DNA from 4 places in the Virgibacillus sp. JSM 102003 genome. Region 2 is predicted to be linked to each of the others. Evidence: predicted binding sites of a transcription regulator. Region 2 holds the regulator's gene; each other region holds the start of a gene.

Region 1 (6,033 bases), on a different contig from region 2:
TTACTTCGAGTGATTGTTTTATGATCATAGTAGCGAATCATAATCTGTACACTACGTCCAGCTGCTTGTTTTCGTTTCATGCGACGTTCTACGTTATCTGTCAGCTGATGCATGAGATTACGAATTTCAGCTTCATTCGTAGTGTCTTCCGGTAGGGTTTGTGAGCTGCCTATGCTTTTAAATTCATGGATAGCCTCAGGGTCAACGGGACGAGTATCAATACCGTTTGCTCTATTTTTTAATCGTTCTCCATTTATCCCAAGCACACGTTTCAGTTGATAAACATCTCCTTTTGCCAAATCACCAATTGTTTTTACATCAATTGCTCGTAATTTTTCAGCGGTTTTATCACCAACACCATACATTTCTTCAATTGGTAGCGGCCAAAGTTTTTGGGATAAGTCCCGTTTTCGCAGAATTGTAATTCCTAATGGCTTTTTCATATCAGATGCCATCTTTGCTAAAAATTTATTTGGTGCAATTCCAATACTGCACGGGAGATCTAGCTCTTGATGAATTTTTTGCTGCAAGTTTTGAGCAATCTCAATAGGAGTTCCGTGATGTTCACTCTCGGTTATATCCATATAACCTTCATCAATCGAAACTGGCTGCACAAATGGTGTTATTTCAGCAAGCATTTTAAACATTTCCTTTGACGCCGTACGATAACGTTCAAAATTTGGACGTAAAACGATTAACTCAGGACACAGCTTTTTAGCCTGCCATAACTGCATTGTGGTCTTTACACCTTTGGCTCTGGCCTCATAGCTGCTTGTCACAATTATCCCTTTACGTTGTTCAGGATTCCCGGCAATTGCTACAGGCTTACCTTTTAGTTTTGGGTTATAGGCCATTTCAACAGAAGCATAAAATGAGTTCATATCTAAATGAAAAATAACGCGGCCTTTTTTAGGATACCATTGTGACATACATATTACATCCTTTTAGAACTGTTGTTTGTACCAATAGTATATCATACTAATAGAAAACTTGGCTTATCGCCAAGCATAATATAGATAAGCCTTTGTTGCACTTATGCAGTAAGAAAAGATTTATACTTCCATAACTGCCAAAAAAGACCCCTTTTGCTAAAAGAGGTCTTCATCCTAGTTACTTACTTGTTTGAAACTTCTTGTACGATAGCAGTGACTAGTTCTGTGATTTTAACTAATTCATCTACAGGGATTCGTTCACTGGTTGTATGAATCTCTTCATAACCAACTGCAAGGTTCACAGTAGGAATTCCAAGTCCAGCAATTATATTCGCATCACTTCCGCCGCCACTTTTCTTTAGGCTACTTTCACGACCGATTGTTTTTGCTGCACTTCTGGCAACTTCGACAACTTCATCCCCTGCTTCATGCTTAAAGCCTGGGTACATAATTTTCACATCGACGTCAGCACTTCCACCGTATTCATCAGCAGTATTTTCAAATGCATCTTTCATCTTCGCAACTTGTTCTTCCATTTTTGCTGGAATCAATGATCGCGCTTCAGCCAGGATTTCGACATGATCACAAACAATATTCGTTTGCTTACCACCTTCAAAGCGTCCAATATTCGCAGTTGTATCATCGTCAATCCGGCCAAGAGGCATTTTGGAAATAGCTTTGGCTGCCAGCGTAATTGCTGAAACTCCCTTTTCTGGAGCAACACCAGCGTGTGCAGTTTTGCCTTTCATTACAGTAAATAATTTGGCTTGGGTTGGTGCTGCAACAATAATATCACCCACTGTACCATTGCTGTCTATTGCATAACCATATTTTGCATTTAGAAGAGAGCCATCTAAAGCTTTAGCACCGACAAGACCTGACTCCTCGCCTACTGTTATGACAAACTGAACGTCACCGTGTTTAATATTATTTTCTTTTAGTGTCTGAATGGTTTCCAGGATTGCGGCTAAACCGGCTTTATCATCAGCACCCAATATGGTTGTACCATCAGATTTAATATAACCATCTTCAATTGATGGTTTAATTCCTGTACCAGGAACGACAGTGTCCATATGGGAAGTAAAGTAAATTGGGTTTACACCTTCTTTATTACCTTTCAGCGTACAAATCAGGTTTCCTGCCCCATGACCAGTTTCATCTTTACTATCATCTTCTACTACATCTAAACCTAAATCGGTGAACATTTTTGTTAGTACTTCAGCAATTTTAGTTTCATGTTTCGTCTCGGAATCTATTTGAACAAGTTCCAGGAATTGATTAATCACTCTTTCTTTATTTATCGATATCATAAATCGTTCCTCCTAATTTTATTACAGCGGGATATTACCATGCTTTTTCTTCGGTCGTTCTTCCTGCTTGTTATAAAGCATCTCTAATGCTTGAATTAATTTTACTCTCGTTTCTCTTGGGTCAATTACATCATCAATCATACCAAGTCCCGCGGCAACATAAGGATTAGCAAACCTTTCACGGTACGTATGAATTTTTTCCTGACGAGTTTCCTCTGGATTCTCGCTATCGGCTATTTCCTTTGCGAATATAATATTGGCAGCACCCTCTGGCCCCATAACTGCTATTTCAGCATTTGGCCATGCATAAACCAAATCTGCTCCAATTGATTTACTATTTAACGCAACATAAGCGCCGCCAAAGGCTTTACGTGTAATCACTGTAATTTTTGGAACGGTTGCTTCTGAATATGCATAAAGAATCTTTGCGCCATGCCTGATTATACCGCCATGTTCTTGTTTAACACCCGGGAAAAATCCAGTTACATCCTCAAAAGTAATCAATGCAATATTAAATGAATCACAGAATCGAATAAATCTTGCTGCTTTATCACTTGAATCAATATCTAAACCACCTGCTAAATATTTTGGCTGATTGCAAACAAGCCCAACTGTTTGACCATTTACACGTGCAAATCCTACAACAATATTTTTAGCAAAATCTTTATGGATTTCATAGAAGCTATCTGGATCAACAACTTGCTCAATCACACGTTTTACATCATAAGGCCGTGTAGAATTAAATGGCACAATATCAGTTAAATCAGGGCGTGTTTCATCATTCAGTTCAGTCTCAGTTAATGGGGGTTTTTCCTCATTATTAGCAGGTAAGTATTGTACTAAATCCTTCACTGCATCTAGAGCCTGTTCTTCACTTCCCGCTTTAATATGAGCATTTCCGCTCTTTGCATTATGTACATGGGCCCCGCCAAGTTCTTCTGACGTGATCTGCTCACCAGTAACTGTTCCAATTACCTTTGGGCCGGTTATGAACATTTGTGACGTTTTTTCTACCATAATGACAAAATCTGTTATCGCAGGTGAATAAACCGCACCTCCCGCACTCGGACCCATAATAACTGATATTTGTGGTATAACACCTGAGTAAATGGAGTTTCGGTAGAATACCTGACCGTAACCATCAAGCGATGATACACCTTCTTGAATACGAGCTCCACCCGAATCGTTTAATCCAATAAAAGGAACACCGTTTTTAGCAGCAAGATCCATTACGGCTGCTATTTTCTTGCCATGCATTTCGCCTAAAGCTCCACCATATACAGTGAAATCCTGTGCAAATAAGTAGATAGCTCGGCCATTTATTTTTCCATAGCCCGTTACAACACCTTCCCCATTTGCAGTAGAATTATTCATACCAAAATCAGTTTCCCGATGTTCCATAAATGGATTTAGCTCGACAAATGACCCCTTATCAAGTAAATAATCAATTCGTTCTCTTGCAGTGAGCTTACCTTTATCATGCTGTTTATCAATTCGCTCATCGCCACCGCCAAGTTCAACCTGCCGCCGTTTATCGTACAATTCACTTATTTTATCAAAAATATCCATTATTTCTCACTTCCTTCTGGGTGTTGGCACATTTCAAAAAGTACACCATTTGCTGCTTTAGGATGAATAAAAGCAATCTGGCTATCATGAGCACCTTTCTTCGCTTCATTGTTGATCAGTGGTATTCCTTTTGATTTAAAGGATTTAATTCTTTCATCGATATTATCTACTTCTAATGCAATATGATGAACGCCTTCCCCTTTTTTAGCGAGGAAATGTTTTACTGGGGATGATTCTTTTAATGGCTCCAAAAGCTCAATGCGGGTTTCACCAATCTTCAAAAACGCTACCTTAACACCTTCAGATTCTACAGTTTCTACACCCTCAAGCTCAAGACTAAGTATTTCTGTATAAAATGAGAGTACGTCATCGATTCTATGAACAGCAATTCCAATATGAGCAATTTTTTTGGGAGGGTTTAAGAAAGCTGATTGCGGATCGATAAGCTGTTGGATATAAGTTGCTAAGACTTCAGTAGAAGACCCACTAGTAAAAATCTTATTTACCCCCTGTTCAAGCAGGTACGGAATGTCCTCTGCAGGTATAACCCCGCCTCCAACAACTGGTATATCACTCGCATTACGTTCTCTTAGTGCTTCCATTACTTTTGGAAACAACGTTTTATGCGCACCGGATAAAGATGATAAACCAATAACATCCACATCTTCCTGAATTGCTGCTTGTGCTATTTGTACCGGGGATTGCCTGAGTCCCGTATAAATAACCTCCATGCCATGATCACGTAAAGCTTGGGCTATAACTAATGCACCGCGGTCATGACCATCAAGCCCAGGTTTTGCAATTAAAACACGTATATTTCTCATCTGACTCTCCCCTTCTTAAATACCTGTATATTCACCAAATTCATCACGTAACACATTGCATATTTCTCCAATTGTTGCATATTCCTTAACTGCTTCTAAAATAAATGGAATCAAATTGGCATTGTTGTCTTTTGCCTTTTCCTTTATCGCTTTTAATGATTTATCGACTGTATCCTGATCACGTTGCTGACGAACAGTATTCATAGATTTTATTTGTGCTTGTTCTAACGCCTCATCCACTTTAAGTAAATCCGGATTTACTTCTTCATCCAGCTTGTATTTATTTAAACCAACAATAATTTCTTCTTCTTTTTCAATATTTTTTTGTGTTTCGTATGCTTTTTGCTGGATTTCACGCTGCATAAATCCTTCTTCAACAGCCTGAACAGCTCCACCAATATCACGAATGCGATCCAGATAGGATTCCACATCTCTCTCAATTTGATCGGTAAGTTCCTCAACGTAATAGGAACCAGCTAGTGGATCAACAGTGTCTGCTACTCCGCTCTCATTTGCAATTATTTGCTGTGTACGAAGAGCAATACGGGCAGATTCTTCAGTAGGCAGTGATAATGCTTCATCGCGAGAATTAGTGTGCAGGCTTTGTGTACCTCCAAGTACAGCAGCAAGCGCTTGCATTGTTACACGGACTATATTATTATCTGGCTGCTGGGCTGTTAGTGTTGATCCACCGGTTTGTGTATGAAAGCGCATCTTCCAGCTTTTAGGATCTTTAGCTTGGTAATGCTCCTTCATTATTTTAGCCCAAATTCTCCGAGCTGCACGAAACTTTGCCGCTTCTTCAAAAAAATTATTATGGGCATTAAAGAAAAAGGCAAGCCTTGGTGCAAACGCATCGACGTCAAGGCCAGATTCCAATGCAGCATCAACATATGCCATCCCATTTGCAATGGTAAACGCGGCTTCCTGAACAGCTGTCGAACCTGCCTCACGAATATGATATCCTGAAATGCTAATGGTATTGAATTTCGGCACGTTTTGCTGACAGTATTCAAAGATATTGGTAATTAGGCGCATCGACGGTTTTGGCGGAAAAATATACGTTCCCCGGGCAATATACTCTTTCAGAATATCATTTTGAATCGTTCCAGTTAGTTTATCTAACGGAACACCTTGCTTTTCTCCGACCGCAATATACATACAAAGTAACACAGATGCAGGTGCATTAATTGTCATCGATGTACTTACTTTATCAAGCGGTATTTGATCAAGTAAATTTTCCATGTCCTGTAATGAATCAATTGCCACACCAACTTTTCCAACTTCACCTTCTGCCATAACATCATCAGAATCATACCCTATTTGTGTTGGCAAATCAAAAGCTACTGAAAGTCCGGTTTGTCCCTGTTCTAATAGATAACGAAATCGTTTATTGGT
Region 2 (6,033 bases):
AGCTTAGCGATGTCGCTTACCAATTTACTGCGGGTGTCATTAAACATGCTACAAACTTTACAGCTGTTACAAATCCAACTGTTAATTCATTTAAGAGACTTGTGCCGGGATATGAGGCTCCTTGTTACGTTGCATGGTCTGGGACAAATCGAAGCCCACTTATTCGAATTCCATATTCGAGAGGTTTGAGTACAAGAATTGAAGTTAGAAGTGTTGATCCTGCAGCTAATCCATATATGGCCATGGCCGTATTACTTGCGTCTGGATTAGAAGGCGTCAGCAAGAAATTAACACCACCTACTTCTGTAGACCGTAATATTTATATGATGGATAAAGAAGAACGCGAGAAAAACGGTATAAAAGATTTACCTGCAACACTTATGGATGCGTTAGAAGAACTTCAAAAAGATAAAGTAGTTACCGATGCATTAGGCGAACACTTATACGAACACTTTATAGAAGCAAAAGAAATCGAATGGGACATGTTCCGTACGACTGTTCACCCTTGGGAAAGAGAACAATATCTATCAACATATTAAAGGCTATATAAAAAAGGCTTTCGTCATTTTAATGACGGAAGCCTTTTTCTTATTGAATATTACGGTATAAGCCGATTACCTTACCTAGAATTGTTACATTTTGATAGATGAGAGGATTCATTGTGGCATTCTCCGGCTGCAAACGTATTTGATTTTTTTCTTTAAAAAATCGCTTTACAGTTGCCTCGTCTTCATCAGTCATTGCTACAACAATTTCTCCGTTTTGTGCAGTATTTTGCTGTTTAACAATTACCATATCCCCATCTAAAATGCCAGCTTCTATCATACTTTCACCCTCAATAATGAGAACAAAAAGGTTATCATCAGGTCCGGCACTGGAACTAGGTAATGGAACGAATTCTTCAATGTTTTCTACTGCGGTAATTGGTATCCCGGCAGTAACTTTACCAATAACTGGTGCATATCTTGCTTCTTCTCTAGGAATTTGACTTTCTTCAGATAGATCTAAAACCTCAATAGCTCTAGGCTTAGTAGGGTCTCTTCTAATAAAACCTTTACTTTCAAGCCTTGCCAAATGCCCATGGACAGTTGAACTTGAAGCAAGTCCGACTGCTTCTGCAATCTCTCGAACTGATGGCGGATAACCTTTGCCATTCACTTCTTCTTTAATATAATCAAGTATTGTTTCTTGCCTTTTAGAAAGTTTATTCATCTATCATACACCTCGCGCATAGGATTTATTAATGATAGTTTATCACCTATTTTTGGAAAAAGCAAACATTCGTTCGAAAAACTGTTGACAAGATCGTATGTTCGTATATAATGATTAATAGAGGAAGATGCGAACAGAAGTTCTTATTATAAAAAGGAAGGACTGATTAATATGTTTGAAAAAGTAACAAAAACAGATATATTTTATTTAGTTGCTTTTACTTTGGCGTTAGGTTTCTTGTATTTCTCCATGATAACCAGTGCATAGCATAAGGAGCGTATAAAATTGAATGCAATAATCTATTGTCGTGTAAGTACCGACAAAAAAGTACAAGAGACATCTTTAAATAGACAGAAAGAAGAGTTAATGGCTCTTGCGAACAAACATCAGCTTACCGTTGTAGATTCTATTGAAGAACAAGAGAGCGGGTATGAGATAAATAGAGATGGTATTTTTCAGATGCTTGAGTCTTTTTCCGAAAAGAAGGCTGAATGTTTGTTAGTACAGGATGAAACGAGGTTAGGGCGGGGTAATACTAAAATTGCCTTGTTTCATCAATTACAAAAATTAAATATTTCCATCTATACAGGTATACAAGGTGGAGAAATTGAGTTGTCAGAATCAGATTCAATGGTTCTGCAAATAGTCGGTATAGTAGAAGAATACCAACGTAAAATCCATAATACGAAAATTAAGCGCGGTATGAAAAAGGCAATAGATGGGGGATTTGACCCAAGTGAAAACCTATCAAATCGTCACCATGCTCCTGGAAGAGAGCGAAAAGAATTTCCAATAGAAGAAGTTGTCCGAATGAGACAAAATAACTTAACATTTAAGGAAATTACAACTACATTAAATGGTTTAGGTCATCCGGTTTCCAAAGCAACAGTACACCGGAGGTATCAGGAGTTTCAAAAAACTTGAATCTAATATCCATGTAAAGTAATATAAAAAAGCAAGGACATTAAATATTGTTCTTGCTTTTTAAGTGTTTTTCTAGGAGGTTTTTAAAGGTGATATCAAAAGATAAATTGGAACGTATAAATGAACTTGCGAAGAAATCAAAAGAAAAAAAGTTAACTGAGCAAGAAAAAACAGAGCAAAAAGAGCTTAGACAGGAATATTTAAAAAATGTACGAAAATCATTTAAAAATCAGTTTAAATCCATGACTGTAATGGATAAGGAAGGAAATGATGTTACTCCTGATAAAGTACGTGATTTACAGGATAGGAACAAAAAACATTAAGTCTAAAACAATTTTAGTTTATTACTTGTTACACGATATGTTTCATTATAGAATAAAAAGGGATGTTAACAACTTTTAAGTGGAAAGGGGAATTTTTTTGTCACATGATATCGAACAATTATCAATTAATACGATACGTACACTAGCAATTGATGCAATAGAAAATGCAAACTCCGGTCATCCAGGCCTGCCGATGGGGGCCGCTCCAATGGCTTATACCTTATGGACTGATTTTATGAAACAAAATCCAAATAACTCAAAATGGTTTAATCGTGATCGATTTGTGTTGTCTGCTGGGCATGGATCCATGCTATTATATGGATTGCTGCATTTATCAGGATATGATGTAACAATAGATGATCTGAAGTCTTTCCGTCAATGGGATTCAAGAACACCAGGACATCCAGAAGTCCATCATACAGACGGAGTAGAAGCAACAACCGGACCATTAGGACAAGGTCTTGGGATGTCTGTTGGAATGGCAATTGCGGAAGCACATCTTGCAGCAAAATATAATCAGAATGACATATCAATAATTGATCATAATACGTATGCGCTTGTAAGTGATGGCGATTTAATGGAAGGTATTTCACATGAAGCTGCTTCCTTAGCAGGTCACTTAGGCCTTGGAAAGCTAATTGCATTATATGATTCAAATGATATTTCATTAGATGGCGACTTAGATCGAGCATTCTCCGATAATACGGAAGATCGTTTTAAAGCTTATGGATGGCAAGTTCTGCGTGTAGAAGATGGTAATGATTTAACCGCTATTCGAAATGCGATTAATGAAGCTAAACAAAATACCGAACAGCCTACCTTAATTGAGGTGAAAACTGTTATCGGTTATGGTTCGCCAAATAAATCAGCTTCTGCAGCTTCCCATGGCGCACCACTTGGTGAAGATGAAGTTAAACTGACAAAAGAGTATTATAAATGGTCACATGATGATTTCCAGGTTCCTGATGAAGTTTATGCTGACTTCAAAGACAAAATTGGAAATGATGGCGAGAATGCTGAAGATAAGTGGAACAAGCTCTTTGAAACATATAAAGAAAAGTATCCAGAGCTTGCAAGTGAGTTAGAACTGGCAATGAATGGTGACTTACCTAAAGACTGGGACAAGAATCTTCCTAGCTATGAGGCAGGAAAAGATTCAAGTGCAACACGCGCTTCTTCTGGTGAAGTACTTAATGCAGTCGCCGATGCAGTTCCATATTTCTTTGGTGGAAGTGCTGACTTAGCAGGTTCTAACAAAACGACAATTAAAGAAGAAAATGATTTCTCCCGTAAAGACTATGCTGGAAAAAATGTTTGGTTTGGCGTACGTGAATTTGCCATGGCAGCTGCAGTGAACGGGATGGCGTTACATGGAGGGCTGAAAGCTTATGTTGGGACATTCTTTGTGTTTAGTGATTATATGCGCCCGGCAATTCGTCTTTCTTCAATAATGAATGTACCTGTGACATATGTGTTCACACATGATTCAATTGCAGTTGGTGAAGACGGCCCAACACACGAACCAATTGAACAGCTACCATCATTAAGAGCAATGCCAGGGTTATCACTAATTCGTCCCGCTGATGGAAATGAAGTTCAAGCTGCATGGCGTTTGTCACTGGAATCAAAAGATAAACCAACGGCACTTGTATTGACAAGACAAGGCTTACCTACATTAGAAGCCACAAAAGAGCATGCCTATGAAGGTGTGAAAAAAGGTGCGTATGTTGTAAGCAAATCAGAAAAGGAAACACCTGATGCGCTATTACTCGCAACAGGTTCAGAAGTGCAACTGGCTGTTAAAGCAAAAGACGCACTTAAAGAAAAAGGAATTGATGTCAATGTTGTGAGTATGCCATCATGGGATCGTTTTAATGCACAAAGTGAATCCTATAAGAATGATGTACTTCCACCTAATGTTAAAAAACGATTAGCAATAGAAATGGCATCACCATTTGGTTGGGAAAGATATGTTGGTGACCAAGGCTCCATATTAGGAATTGATGGATTTGGTGCATCTGCAAAAGGTGATAAAGTTATTGAAGAATATGGCTTTACTGTTGATAACGTTGTTGACCATGTAGAATCACTATTAAAATAAGCTTGACATTATAAGATGGCCCTTACTGTTAGGGTCATCTTAGTTTAGCGGTTAAGAAAGTATAAATACATGCATAAGTGGAACTAAGGCGATTCGCCAAAGGCTTGGCGAATGCCAAGTTTTCTAATCTTATCGACAAAACTAGTGCTTGTTTGCAACGCGGTATGACAAAATTTTAAATTAAAATGCGTATAATTGAAGGTAAATGAGGAGGGATTTTGTTGAATCATTACTCTATTTACTGGATAAAAGAAGAATTTGCGCATCACTTTTTTCATAACAGTGAAGTCTTATATCGTTTTATTAAGGAATACCAAAAAAATAAAAATAGAGAAGATCTAAAATGTCAATATGAGTATATTACAATGGACTTTCCAAAATCATCTTTAATCTCTCATATCACAAATAACCACCCAAATAGTAGTTGGATGAGAGCAGAAGGTGACCGACTTAATATTTACAACGATATACAATATATTTCTTTACATATACAGAAAAAAAAGATAAACTTTCGAAGTGAAATGATACATGATGCTGAAGAATTATTATTCCCTGCATTACGGTTATTTCAGCCATACTTATTTATAGTGGGAAATGATTTAAACAATTATGGTTGGATTTCTCCAGTTACACAAAGAAAGAAGAACGAGAAAGGACAAGTATTGTATTCTTATCTTTGATTTATTATACTGTATGAGAGACAACACGAAGGAGGAAAGCTAGAATGGACTTGATCTGGGTTATACTGATAGGTATTGGAGCATTAATTGCAGGTGTTGCTCTTGGATTTTTTATTGCAAGAAAATATATGATGAATTATTTAAAGAAGAACCCACCAATTAATGAACAAATGCTACGTACGTTAATGATGCAAATGGGACAGAAACCATCACAGAAAAAAATTAATCAAATGATGCGTTCAATGAATAATCAAAACAATAATAAATAACGCTCATGGTTATTTCAATGTAATGCAAAAACCCCTGTTACTAGGTATTAACAGGGGTTTTGTTGGATTATTGTCATATTCAACTGCTTTTGATTAGAGAAAGTTCTGTTAAAATATATACAGTACTCTAATTAGGAGGATTATCATGTCTGAAATAAATATATTCCTAGCGTTTGGGGCTGGATTTTTATCTTTTATCTCCCCCTGTGTATTACCTTTGTACCCAGCCTTTCTGTCTTATATAACAGGTATGAGTGTAAATGAGATAAAAGAAGATAACAAAATGCTTAATCGAAAAAGTTTATTACATACAATCTTTTTTTTACTTGGTTTTTCCAGTATTTTTATAATACTTGGATTTTCTGCCTCATTTGTATCAGAATTTTTAACAACATACAAAGTTATAATAAGGCAAATTGGAGCTATTTTAATTATATTTTTCGGGCTCGTCATTGTTGGAATATTTAATTTCCAATTCCTGATGAAGGACAGAAAAATAACCTTTAAGAACCGTCCGGCTGGAT
Region 3 (6,033 bases), on a different contig from region 2:
TCACTACCCTACGTTTTATTTTGAAGCAACCTTCTCTCGCTTCTCAAAATCTGCTTCCATACGTTTTCGGTCGCGTTCCAATACAGGCTTCAAATAATGTCCTGTATAGGAATGCTCGGCATCTGCTATTTCCTCAGGTGTTCCCGTTGCAATAATTTCCCCGCCACGGGCGCCACCCTCTGGTCCGAGGTCGATTATATGATCAGCTGTCTTCACCACATCCATGTTATGTTCAATAATCAACACAGAATCACCATTATCAACCAGCCGTTGCAGTACACTCAGCAATCGTTTTATATCATCAACATGCAATCCGGTTGTTGGTTCATCCAGAATGTAAAATGATTTGCCTTCTGAACGTTTATGGAGTTCACTCGCCAATTTGACCCGTTGTGCCTCACCACCGGATAACGTTGTCGCAGGCTGCCCAAGCTTAATATAGCCAAGTCCTACATCATTAATTGTTTGCAGTTTCCGTTTTATTTTCGGGATGTTTGCGAAAAAGTCCAACGCTTCTTCAATTGTCATTTCAAGCACTTCTGAAATATTTTTCCCCTTATATTTCACTTCCAGAGTTTCCCGATTATAACGCTTTCCATGACATACTTCACAAGGTACATATACATCCGGCAGAAAATGCATTTCAATTTTGATAATGCCATCGCCGCGACATGCCTCACAGCGACCTCCTTTCACATTAAAACTGAAGCGTCCTTTTTTATAGCCACGTACCTTAGCCTCATTTGTTTGGGCAAAGACATCACGAACATTATCAAATACACCTGTATAAGTTGCCGGATTCGAACGTGGCGTCCGTCCAATAGGCGCTTGATTAATATCGATAATCTTTTCAACATGTTTAATGCCGTTGATTTTTTTATGGTTTCCAGGTTTAAGTTTTGCACGGTTAAGTTGTTTAGCTAATGATTTATATAAAATATCATTTACCAATGTACTTTTACCAGACCCTGAGACACCTGTAACAACAGTAAGCAGCCCAATTGGAAACTTAGCTGTAACATTTTTCAGGTTATTTTCTTTTGCACCTACTATCTCGATATTACGTTTCGAACGCTTGCGGCGCTTTAATGGCAATGGAACATACATATCACCAGCCAAGTACTTACCGGTCAGCGATTTTTTATTTTCCATCACTTTTTCAGGTGGACCACTTGCAACTATCTCACCACCGTATTCTCCAGCCCCAGGACCAATATCTATAAGATGATCGGCAGCAAGCATCGTATCCTCATCATGTTCCACCACAATTAGCGTGTTATCTAAATCACGCATTTGCTTTAAGGTACTGATTAAGCGATCATTATCGCGCTGATGAAGGCCAATTGATGGTTCATCCAGTACATAAAGAACCCCTGTAAGTGCAGAACCGATTTGGGTTGCTAGTCGAATTCGCTGTGCCTCGCCGCCAGACAATGATCCGGCTGAACGAGACATCGTTAAATAATCCAGCCCAACATTATTTAAAAAGTCCAAACGGTCACATATTTCCTTCAATATCATCCGAGCAATTTTTTCTTCCTTCTCCGTTAGGTCAAGATTTTGGAAAAAGTCTTTAGCTTCCATGATGGAATAGTCGGTTACTTGACTGATGTGCCTGTTATTAACCATTACGGCAAGGGCACCTTCTTTTAAGCGATATCCATCACATGTTGGGCAGTTCGTCTGAGCCATATATTTTTCCAACGTTTCACGGATATAATCTGACGATGTCTCCCTATACCGGCGTGCAATATTTTTCAAGACACCTTCAAACAGAATATTATTATCACGTATATTTCCAAAATCATTCTCATAATAAAAGTGAATTTTTTCTTTACCGCTCCCATAAAGAATTTTATCCATTTGATCAGATGGAATATTTTTTACCGGCGTATCCATATCAATACCATAATGATTGCAGACACTCTTCAGCAGTTGCGGATAGTATTGGGAACTGATTGGTTCCCATGCTGTGATAGCATGTTGGTTTAATGTCTTGTCCCAGTCGGGAATAACAAGCTCCAAGTCAACCTCCAGGTTCGTCCCTAATCCGTCGCATGTTGGACAGGCTCCAAATGGACTGTTAAACGAGAATAATCGAGGCTCCAACTCACCAATGGAAAATCCGCAAATTGGACATGCATGATTCTCATTGAACAACAATTCTTCTTCACCAATGACATCGACAATAATTTTCCCTTCACCCAAGCCAAGAGCTGTTTCAATGGAGTCACTCAATCTACCAGCAACACCATCCTTTACAACAATGCGGTCAATTACGACTTCAATTGAATGCTTTTTATTTTTTTCCAGCTGGATATCATCAGTGACTTCACGCATTTCGTTGTCAACGCGTATCCGAACATACCCTTCCTGTTTAAGATTTTCGATTACTTTGACATGTTCTCCCTTGCGTCCGGAAACAACAGGGGCCAAAATTTGCATTTTTGTACGATCCGGGTATTCCAAAATGCGGTCAACCATTTGCTGAACAGTCTGTGAACTAATTTCAATACCATGTTTCGGACATGTTGGTCGCCCCACACGGGCATAGAGTAAACGCAGATAATCATAAATTTCTGTAACAGTTCCGACTGTTGAACGAGGATTTTTACTCGTTGTCTTTTGATCAATTGATATGGCTGGTGATAATCCCTCAATCGAATCAACATCCGGTTTATCCATCTGTCCCAAAAATTGACGTGCATAAGCAGAGAGTGATTCTACATAACGTCGCTGCCCTTCTGCGTAAATTGTATCAAAGGCAAGCGAGGATTTGCCTGAACCAGATAAACCTGTTAAGACCACAAGTTTATTTTTAGGAATGGTTATATCTACATTTTTTAAATTATGTGCACGGGCACCTTGTACTTTTATTGATTTACTTGGCATGAACAGGTCATCCTTCCGCTTTAAGTTCAAGTATTATATCACGAAGCTCCGCAGCCTTCTCAAAATCAAGTGCTTTTGCTGCATCTTTCATTTCTTTGTCCATATTCTCGATAACTTTAGATTTTTCTGTTTTAGATAATTTCGCAATACTCTTCGTTTTTTCTGAAGAACTCTCCTGTTCCTCAGATGCTACAGTCGCCTTGATAACATCACGTACGTCTTTTCGAATAGTTGTTGGCTTGATGTTGTATTTTTCATTATATGCCATTTGCTTTTCACGACGGCGATTTGTCTCATCAATGGCTAACTGCATCGATTCTGTAATACGATCAGCATACATCACAACTTGGCCATTTTCATTCCGTGCTGCACGACCCATCGTCTGGATTAGCGATCGTTCAGAACGCAGGAATCCTTCTTTATCCGCATCCAAAATAGTTACCAATGAAACCTCAGGTATATCAAGTCCTTCACGTAACAAGTTAATACCTACAAGGACGTCATATTTACCGACTCGTAAATCTCGTATAACTTCAATTCGCTCTAACGTCTTTATTTCAGAATGTAAGTATGCTACCTTAATTCCAATTTCTTTTAAATAGTCCGTTAAATCTTCTGACATTTTTTTCGTTAATGTTGTTACCAGGACACGTTCATTTCGCTCTGAACGCTTATTAATCTCCTCGATCAGGTTATCAATCTGACCCTCAATTGGCCGTACATCGATTTTTGGATCCAACAAACCGGTCGGACGAATAATTTGTTCGGTTACCCCAGGCGAATGCTCTATCTCATATGGCCCAGGCGTTGCCGAAACATATATTAGCTGATTTGTCGCCTTCTCAAATTCATCAAACATCAATGGCCGGTTATCAAGCGCTGACGGCAGGCGGAATCCATGATCAACCAACACCTGTTTACGCGCTCTATCACCTTTGTACATTCCGCGTACCTGAGGAAGTGTAGCATGTGATTCATCTACAACAGCTAAAAAATCGTCCGGGAAGAAATCGAGTAATGTGTAGGGTGTTGCTCCTTCTTCACGAAAAGTTAAATGCCGCGAGTAGTTCTCAATTCCTGAACAGAATCCCATTTCATGCATCATTTCCACATCGTAATTCGTGCGTTGCTCCAGTCGTTGCGCTTCCAGTAATTTATTTTCCGCACGGAGCTGCTTTAAGCGTTCTTCAAGTTCTGCTTCTATATTAACAATTGCCTTTTTTAGCTTCTCTTCACGTGTAACGAAGTGGGAAGCAGGGAAAATTGCCACATGTTCACGGTCACCTACTATTTCACCAGTTAAAGCATCCACTTCACGAATTCGGTCAATTTCATCACCGAAAAATTCAATCCGAATACAATGTTCTTCCTTGGAAGCAGGGATTACTTCAACAGAGTCACCACGAACACGGAAAGTTCCCCGTTGGAAATTAATGTCATTTCGAGCGTACTGTATATCAACCAAATCACGTAATAGCTGATCCCGATCTTTTTCCATTCCCATTCTTAATGAGAGTACCTGACCTTCATAATCTTCAGGTGAACCTAGGCCATAAATACATGAAACACTTGAAACAATTAAAACATCTCGCCGCTCAAACAAAGCCGATGTCGCTGAGTGGCGCAGTTTATCAATTTCATCATTAATACTAGCATCTTTTTCAATAAAAGTATCAGTTGATGGTACATATGCTTCTGGCTGATAATAATCATAATAGCTGACAAAATATTCAACTGCATTATTTGGAAAGTATTCTTTGAATTCACTATATAATTGACCTGCCAACGTTTTATTATGTGCGATTACAAGCGTTGGACGGTTAATTTCCTCAACAACATTTGATACCGTAAATGTTTTCCCGGTACCCGTTGCTCCAAGTAACGTCTGATGACGCTGCCCGGATTTCACCTTTTCTACTATTTCCTTTATAGCTTGTGGCTGATCACCACTTGGTTCATAATGTGCTACAAGATCAAATTGATTTTCCACAAAGCAAACCTCCGTTCATCATGCTTACTAGTTTACCATATTTATTATCTAATTTTAACATATAAGCGAACAAATATTCGATTTTTTTGCTTGCCTGGCTACTATTACATTCTACCCGTTAAAAACTATGAAAAATCATTCACAAAGGTTTCACACGTAATATATTGTTTCGCTAAGTCAGATGTCTTATAATCAGGGTAGCATAGCTTTAAGAGAGGGTTTTATACATGAAAAAAATGATGATATTTCTATTCATCATAATAGTTCTGACAGCATGTGGTCAAAGTGAAGAAACTGATAAAGGCACAACTGGTGATGTCGTAAAGGCGATTAATGCTAAACTGGAAGTCCCAAAAAAAGCTGACAAAGAGCAGGATGTAACCTTTTCTGTGACAGTTACGCAGGATAACAAACCTGTTGAGGATGCCAGTGAAGTGGAATTTGAAATTTGGAAAGAAGGATTAAAAGATAAAAGTGAAATGATTGCAGCAGAACACAGTGGTGACGGCAAATATACTGTGCAAAAGTCATTTGATGAAGCTGGTGTATACCATGTCCAGTCACACGTTACTGCCCGTACCATGCATACCATGCCAAAAGAGAAGATATCCATTGGTGATGTAAAAGCAACTACCAAAACAGATAAAAATAAAAAAGAGTCAGACGAGAGTCATTCACATTTGTCTATAAACTTAAAGCAGCCTGAGAAAGTTACAGTTGGAAAAGAAGCCAATTTTTCGGTTAAAGTGTTACAGAAAGAAGAAATCTTGGAGAAAGCTTCCGTAACGTTGGAAATCTGGCAAAAAAATAACGAGAAACATGAATGGATTGACATGAGTGAAACATCTTCTGGCACATATGAGACTACTACAACCTTTAAAAACAGCGGAACATATACAATTAATGTCCATGTCAAAAAAGAGGAGATCCATGGCCATAAAGAGTTCACCGCTGAAGTACAGTAAATCAGAAAACCTGTCATTCGCCAAGCCTTTTTGGTGAATGGCATAGTTATTTAGTAAAAAAGTCTACTGCTGACAAAAAAACAATTGCTGGTACAGCTAACCTTATTATTGCAGTATTTCCTCAATTAACAGTGACAGTGGTCTTTCGTCTAAGTTCCGATGATAATCATCAACCTTTTGTCTGTA
Region 4 (6,033 bases), on a different contig from region 2:
GAGAGCAAGATACATATTTATTATTTTATATTAATAAACCCTCTATTATTATAGGCCGAAACCAGAATTCAATTGAAGAAATTAACACGAACTATGTGGATGAGAACGGTATTAAAGTTGTTCGCCGTCTATCTGGTGGCGGGGCTGTTTATCATGATGAGGGTAATTTAAATTTTAGTTTTATTACAAAAGACGATGGGGAAAGCTTCCAAAACTTTGCAAAATTCACTAAGCCAATGGTAGAAGCTTTAAATAAACTAGGTGTACCAGCAGAATTACAAGGAAGAAATGACCTTGCTGCAGATGGACGTAAAATTTCCGGTAATGCAATGTTTTCGACAAAAGGACGCATGTTTAGTCATGGAACATTAATGTTCAACTCAGAAATTGAAAATGTTGTTTCTGCTTTAAATGTTAAAATGGAAAAAATTCAATCTAAAGGAATTAAATCTATTCGCAGTCGTGTTGCAAATATTTCTGAGTTCCTGGAAGAAGAAATCACAATGGACGAATTTAAAGGAATGATTTTACGTTATGTATTCGACGTAGAAGATGTAAAAGATGTGCCACGCTATGAGTTAACGGAACAAGATTGGGAAAATGTCCATAAAATTTCAGAGGAACGTTATCAGAAATGGGATTGGAACTATGGAAAATCACCTAAATTCAACATACAGGAATCACATAAATTTGATGCAGGACTTGTCGACGTTCGTTTGGATGTGAAGAATGGAACGATTGAAAACTGTAAGATTTACGGAGATTTCTTCGGAATTGGTGAAGTTCGCGATATTGAAGATAAGCTTGTTGGTGTTCGTCATGAGCGAAAAGCAATTGAAGAGGCATTAAACGATGTTGACGTACCACATTACCTTGGCAAAATTTCTAAAGAAGACTTTATCAACTTGTTATACTAATAAACAGTGATATCGGGTTTCCGTTACCAACCACAAATCTAAAACATTAAAATTGGATATGAGTGACCATCAATTTGTACTGCAGATTGATGGTAATTTTTTTGGGCTCTATTCGTAAGTTTTCTAACGCAAATGCTGCGAACGAGTGAAATTTGTAAGTTTCTCTAACCACGCAGCTGGAATATGCTCCCTTTCCGTGGGCAAGTGCCGAGCCTCCTCAGCTCGTACCTCGCCTGCGGGGTCTCGCCTAGCTTGTTCTTCCCACAGGAGTCTCGCGTATTCCAGCTGCTAGTTTAAATGGTTTGAAAATTTTTACTCTTTTTCCATCAAAATGTATATTTTGTTATTTTATCAAATTATAATGAGCAAATCCTAGCGCAGGAAATACACGTAGACTCCTGGGGGAGGAAAGGCCTAGATGAGACATCTGAGTGCGTTAGCACGAAGAGGGCTCAACAGCCGCCATAGGTGCGCGAAGTGTATTTCCGTAGCGGTGTTACTGCACCCAATCAGTACTTCGCAGTTTATATCTATTGTTAACCATTGGAATTATACGCCAAAACTACTTATTGCTGGGAGGTTCGTTTTTTAATGAATCAGCAAGCGCTTTCACTTGATTTGTCGTTTTCTGTATTTTATAATTAATATAAATTTTATTATAAAAATGAATGATTATTCATTCATATCAATTATATAGGGGGATATAAAGTGAACTTAACAGAACAATTATCCATAACAGCTAAAGAGAATCCGCACAAAACTGCATATGTATTTCAGGATAACGAGACTAGCTATATGGAACTGGAAGGATCTGTTACAAAATTTGCTTCACGATTAAAAGAAATGGGTTATAAAAAGGGGGACCATATTGCTCTGGTAGTTGGAAACAGCCCATATTATGTAATTGCACTTTATGGTGCGCTTCGTATGGGAGCAGTCGTCGTTCCAATTAACCCGTTATATACAGCACCTGAAATGAGTTACATACTGAAGAATGGTGATGTGAAAGCTGTCATTACTATGGATGTGCTACTTGAGAAATTTGAAGCTATTGCTGATCAGGTTCCAAGTGTGAAGCACTATATATCATGCGAAAGTGGCGCGGGTATTTCGTTAGAGGAAAGTTCATTATCGGCTAAATTGAAATCGTTTACTCAACTGGTACAGGAAGGAAGTCTGGAATTTGATGGACCACAAATGAGTGACAATGATACAGCGATCATTTTGTACACGTCAGGAACTACTGGTAAGCCAAAAGGTGCAATGTTATCTCATAAAAACATCTATTCGAACGCAAAGGATACAGCCGATTATTTAACAATTAATGGAGAGGATCGCGTTATAGCAGCGTTGCCGATGTTCCATGTCTTTTGCCTAACCGTTTCGTTGAATGCACCATTAATGAATGGCGGGACTGTATTGATTATGCCAAAATTCTCGCCGCAGGAAGTATTTAAGATAGCAGTTGATCACAAAGCAACGATTTTTGCAGGGGTACCAACAATGTATAATTACCTGCTTCAAAGTGCAGAAGGTAATACTTCAGCATTTACTGGAATCCGTCTTTGTATCTCCGGCGGGGCAGCGATGCCTGTTGCTTTACTTGGCCAGTTTGAAGAAGCGTTTAATGCAAAAGTTTCTGAAGGGTATGGGCTGTCTGAAGCATCACCAGTTACCTGCTTTAATCCATTGGATCAGCCTAGAAAACCTGGCTCTATTGGTAAGAGTATTATAAATGTCGAAAACAAAGTTGTTGATGAATTTGGTGAGGAAGTTGAGGCAGGTGAAGTCGGCGAATTAGCTGTTCGTGGGCCAAATGTGATGAAAGGATATTATAAACTTGATGAAGAAACGGCTGTGGCATTAAGAGATGGCTGGCTTCACACTGGAGATATGGCTCGAATGGATGATGAAGGATATTTTTACATTGTTGACCGGAAAAAAGATATGATTCTTGTCGGCGGGTATAATGTTTATCCTCGAGAAGTAGAAGAAGTGCTATATCAGCATCCAAGTATAGCTGAAGCAGCAGTAATTGGTACACCTCACTCTGAGACCGGTGAATCGGTACTATGCTTTGTCGTTACAAAAGACCCCTCCTTAAATGAAGATGTTTTATTAGACTTTTGCAAAGGTCATTTAGCAAAATATAAAGTACCATCCAAAATTGAATTTTTGGATGAATTACCAAAGAATACGACAGGCAAAATTTTGCGAAAGAATTTGCGTGATAAAGTAGAACAGTAGAATTTATAGAGAAAAGAGATGTTCTGGATACTGGGGCATCTCTTCTCTATGTTATGGCCCTCATGCTAAGTATATTTGGGCTCAAATCCTGGAATACTAAAAATAAAAGGATTTGTTAGTGATGAAAAAAAATAATGACACGCCTGAGTTAGCTACTTTTACAATTTTAAATCCAGATTTTCATGCACAACTGGACCAAAGTGGGGAAAAGGAACAGATAACTGACGAAAATACTGGCAATAGTGACAATTCACCAGATTCAACTGATTAATTATGTCTAAAATGTGAACTTCGTTAATAATTTGTTGAAAATTTAAATTTTTAATACACTTTTTACTCGGAATTTGGTAAATTATAGATAAGCCTCTTTCTTTTCATTTAATTATGAAAGGATGAAGATAATATGTTAAATGAAGTTTATTTTCCATCGCACGAAGTAACTCCTCTTACCATGGCAGTTATAGCAAAGCATGATGAAAACGGAAATACCAATACAACTGTTTTAGAAGAACAGGAAGAGTATTTTGTTCAACAGTCTCCAAGTAAAGTCATCGATTATGCTTGCAAGTTCTTCGGATCCAGTTTGCGAGGTCGTCAGGACGGCACCCGCGATATTTGTGGAATCACACATAAAGCTCCCATATCGATTGATCCTACCAGTGGCATGTATTTCTTTCCCACAATTGCACCAACAAATCCAAAGTGTTCATGGATTGCACATTCTCATATTGATCAGGTTTTAAAAGGGCCGGACCGGTTTACCAAAGTAGTATTCAATAATGGCAAATCTATTCTTCTGGAAGTATCTCACGGATCGATGCTCAATCAGGTACATCGGACTGCACAATATCGCTATTTATTGGATAACCGCATTAAGTATTTGCAGAGACAGAATGCTGATGTGGTGGCAGAGCCTTTTGCATAAGTTCCTGAACAATTAGTTCCACTTTTTTGCGAATGGCAGGATTAAAATAATTACGTTTTTCTTCCCGACCTTTGCAAATAAATAAAAACGAAGAAAAGGAGTCGTTCTTATTTAATGTCACTACTTGTATTCTCCCGTCTTCCATCAATTTTCGTAATTTCCTTCGCTCATTAGCTGCTTCTGAATTCATTTTTTCCAAAAGCTCAATATAAGGTTCTTTAATTTTAAAAGCTCCTTGCTGGACGTGTTGAATATCCTGTTGAATAACAACCATTGCCATCGAAAGGAATAGAAAGCGTGAAGCTAACTGTAATTCTTCTTCATTAAGATAGCGCATGATAACCCTCCATTAATCGAACGCATGTTCTGTAATTATTATATGATAAAATGTATGAAAAATACACTAAAAAATCTGCAGGTGAAAAGAAAGAGGCCAAAAACTTTATTTCTGCTTTCCAGATAATGAGGTTTAATTTAAAATAAAAGTAGATAAACTTGTTGCATAAGAATTTATAAAATGGGAGTGCTTGGATAACTGAACTACCGCATCAGCTACGTCTAGCTTCAGTACATAGCGCCTAGTGGACTTCCCTCTCCGTGTTTAAGATAAGAAGTAAAGGATGTTCGACTAAAACACAACACATCCTGTAGCAGCATCAACTACCCCACGTCCTGTGGGGCAGCTTTCGCTCTACGTGTATTCTTTATCTTTGGGAAAGGGAAAATCGACTAAGACCGCTGCTTTGCGCGGCAACGTGACCTACCGCAGCGCTTGGCACAGTCCATACGTCGCTAGACAGGCGCTTCCGCTTTTGTGAATTAGGGTGTGTATTTTGTTGATAGATGATTAGGGGAGACTTCATTAATGGATCTGTTATATTTTATAGCTAATTTTAAGGTATTACTTCAGGAAGATAAGTTAGATGACTATATCATGCAACTATTAAATGAATATGAGAGTTTAGGGCCACTGCCAGGGATTGTGTTACCTTTCATTGAGGCATTTTTGCCATTTCTGCCGTTAGTTGTTTTTGTGTTTGCGAATGCAGCGGCATACGGGTTACTGGAGGGTTTTTTGCTGTCATGGGCGGGTTCATCGATTGGAGCTATTTTAGTTTTTCTAATCATACGAAGACTTGGTGATAAGCGACTTTTTAAAGCAATCCGTAACAATAAACAAGTACATAAGGTTACTGGCTGGGTTGAACGGCGAGGGTTTGGGCCGTTGTTTCTGTTAATGTGTTTTCCTTTTTCGCCATCGTCGGTGATTAATGTTGTATCGGGGTTATCCAATATAAGTATTCAACAGTTTATATTGGCAGTATTGCTTGGTAAATCTGTCATGATATTTTCCATAGCTTATGTAGGGTCAAGTATATTTGAATTTGCAAAAGAACCGGTGAAAACGATAGTTGTTGGGATATGCATTGTATCATTTTGGCTTATCGGTAAATATATTGAGCGCCGTTTACAACGAAAAGCATTAATCAAAGAAATATCCGAAAGAGATTAGGTTAGAAATTATCAGAACGGGGTATGCTAGACAGAGAGAAAAGCAGAAGCGTAAGCGTCTATATAAAGTTTTGGTGCTTCAGCTAAACCGCAAAGAAAATACCCTGGAGGAAATTTGAATGAAAAGAAAATATTTACGCAGAATTATTCCTATTGTTTTATTAACAATAGCATTGGCGTTTCTTTTTCGATCTTTTTTATTTGCAAGCTATGTTGTTGACGGTGAATCGATGGAACCAACCCTTTATGATGGAAACCTGTTAATGGTAAATAAAGTGGTATACGATTTGAAGGATGTCGATCGTTTTGATGTTATTGTGTTCCATGCAAGCAAAAAAGATGATTATGTGAAACGAGTTATTGGGCTGCCTGGTGATGAAATAGAATACAAGGATGATATGCTTTTTATAAATGGAAAGTATGTAAAAGAAA

What was found. Region 2 encodes LexA, which represses DNA repair genes until DNA is damaged. Its sites were predicted from a motif close to CGAACATATGTTCG; they were not measured.
Region 1: ACE1TG_RS00340 (DNA polymerase IV) is a predicted target of LexA. The motif match lies at 947-960, and genes of this name have one in related genera.
Region 3: uvrB (excinuclease ABC subunit UvrB) is a predicted target of LexA. The motif match lies at 4,949-4,962, and genes of this name have one in related genera.
Region 4: ACE1TG_RS04020 (YhjD family protein) is a predicted target of LexA. The motif match lies at 4,444-4,457, and genes of this name have one in related genera.

What each region holds. Positions count from the first base shown of each region.
Region 1 covers NZ_JBHFQH010000001.1:64,615-70,647, forward strand. Annotated here, with positions in the region: gene ACE1TG_RS00340 (DNA polymerase IV) at 1-929, opposite strand, end outside; gene ACE1TG_RS00345 (M20/M25/M40 family metallo-hydrolase) at 1,115-2,242, opposite strand; gene ACE1TG_RS00350 (acyl-CoA carboxylase subunit beta) at 2,264-3,811, opposite strand; gene mce (methylmalonyl-CoA epimerase) at 3,811-4,635, opposite strand; gene ACE1TG_RS00360 (acyl-CoA mutase large subunit family protein) at 4,651-6,033, opposite strand, start outside.
Region 2 covers NZ_JBHFQH010000004.1:2,922-8,954, reverse strand. Annotated here, with positions in the region: gene glnA (type I glutamate--ammonia ligase) at 1-539, shown strand, start outside; gene lexA (transcriptional repressor LexA) at 589-1,212, opposite strand; gene ACE1TG_RS05465 (YneB family resolvase-like protein) at 1,498-2,136, shown strand; gene ACE1TG_RS05460 (DUF896 domain-containing protein) at 2,226-2,459, shown strand; gene tkt (transketolase) at 2,557-4,560, shown strand; gene sirA (sporulation inhibitor of replication protein SirA) at 4,782-5,240, shown strand; gene ACE1TG_RS05445 (YneF family protein) at 5,285-5,509, shown strand; gene ACE1TG_RS05440 (cytochrome c biogenesis CcdA family protein) at 5,655-6,033, shown strand, end outside.
Region 3 covers NZ_JBHFQH010000005.1:204,865-210,897, reverse strand. Annotated here, with positions in the region: gene uvrA (excinuclease ABC subunit UvrA) at 16-2,892, opposite strand; gene uvrB (excinuclease ABC subunit UvrB) at 2,900-4,882, opposite strand; gene ACE1TG_RS07725 (FixH family protein) at 5,110-5,847, shown strand; gene ACE1TG_RS07720 (MGDG synthase family glycosyltransferase) at 5,953-6,033, opposite strand, start outside.
Region 4 covers NZ_JBHFQH010000002.1:303,402-309,434, forward strand. Annotated here, with positions in the region: gene lplA (lipoate--protein ligase) at 1-917, shown strand, start outside; gene ACE1TG_RS04005 (fatty acid--CoA ligase family protein) at 1,626-3,164, shown strand; gene ACE1TG_RS04010 (hypothetical protein) at 3,283-3,435, shown strand; gene ACE1TG_RS04015 (competence protein ComK) at 3,568-4,089, shown strand; gene ACE1TG_RS04020 (YhjD family protein) at 4,037-4,426, opposite strand; gene ACE1TG_RS04025 (TVP38/TMEM64 family protein) at 4,955-5,602, shown strand; gene lepB (signal peptidase I) at 5,721-6,033, shown strand, end outside.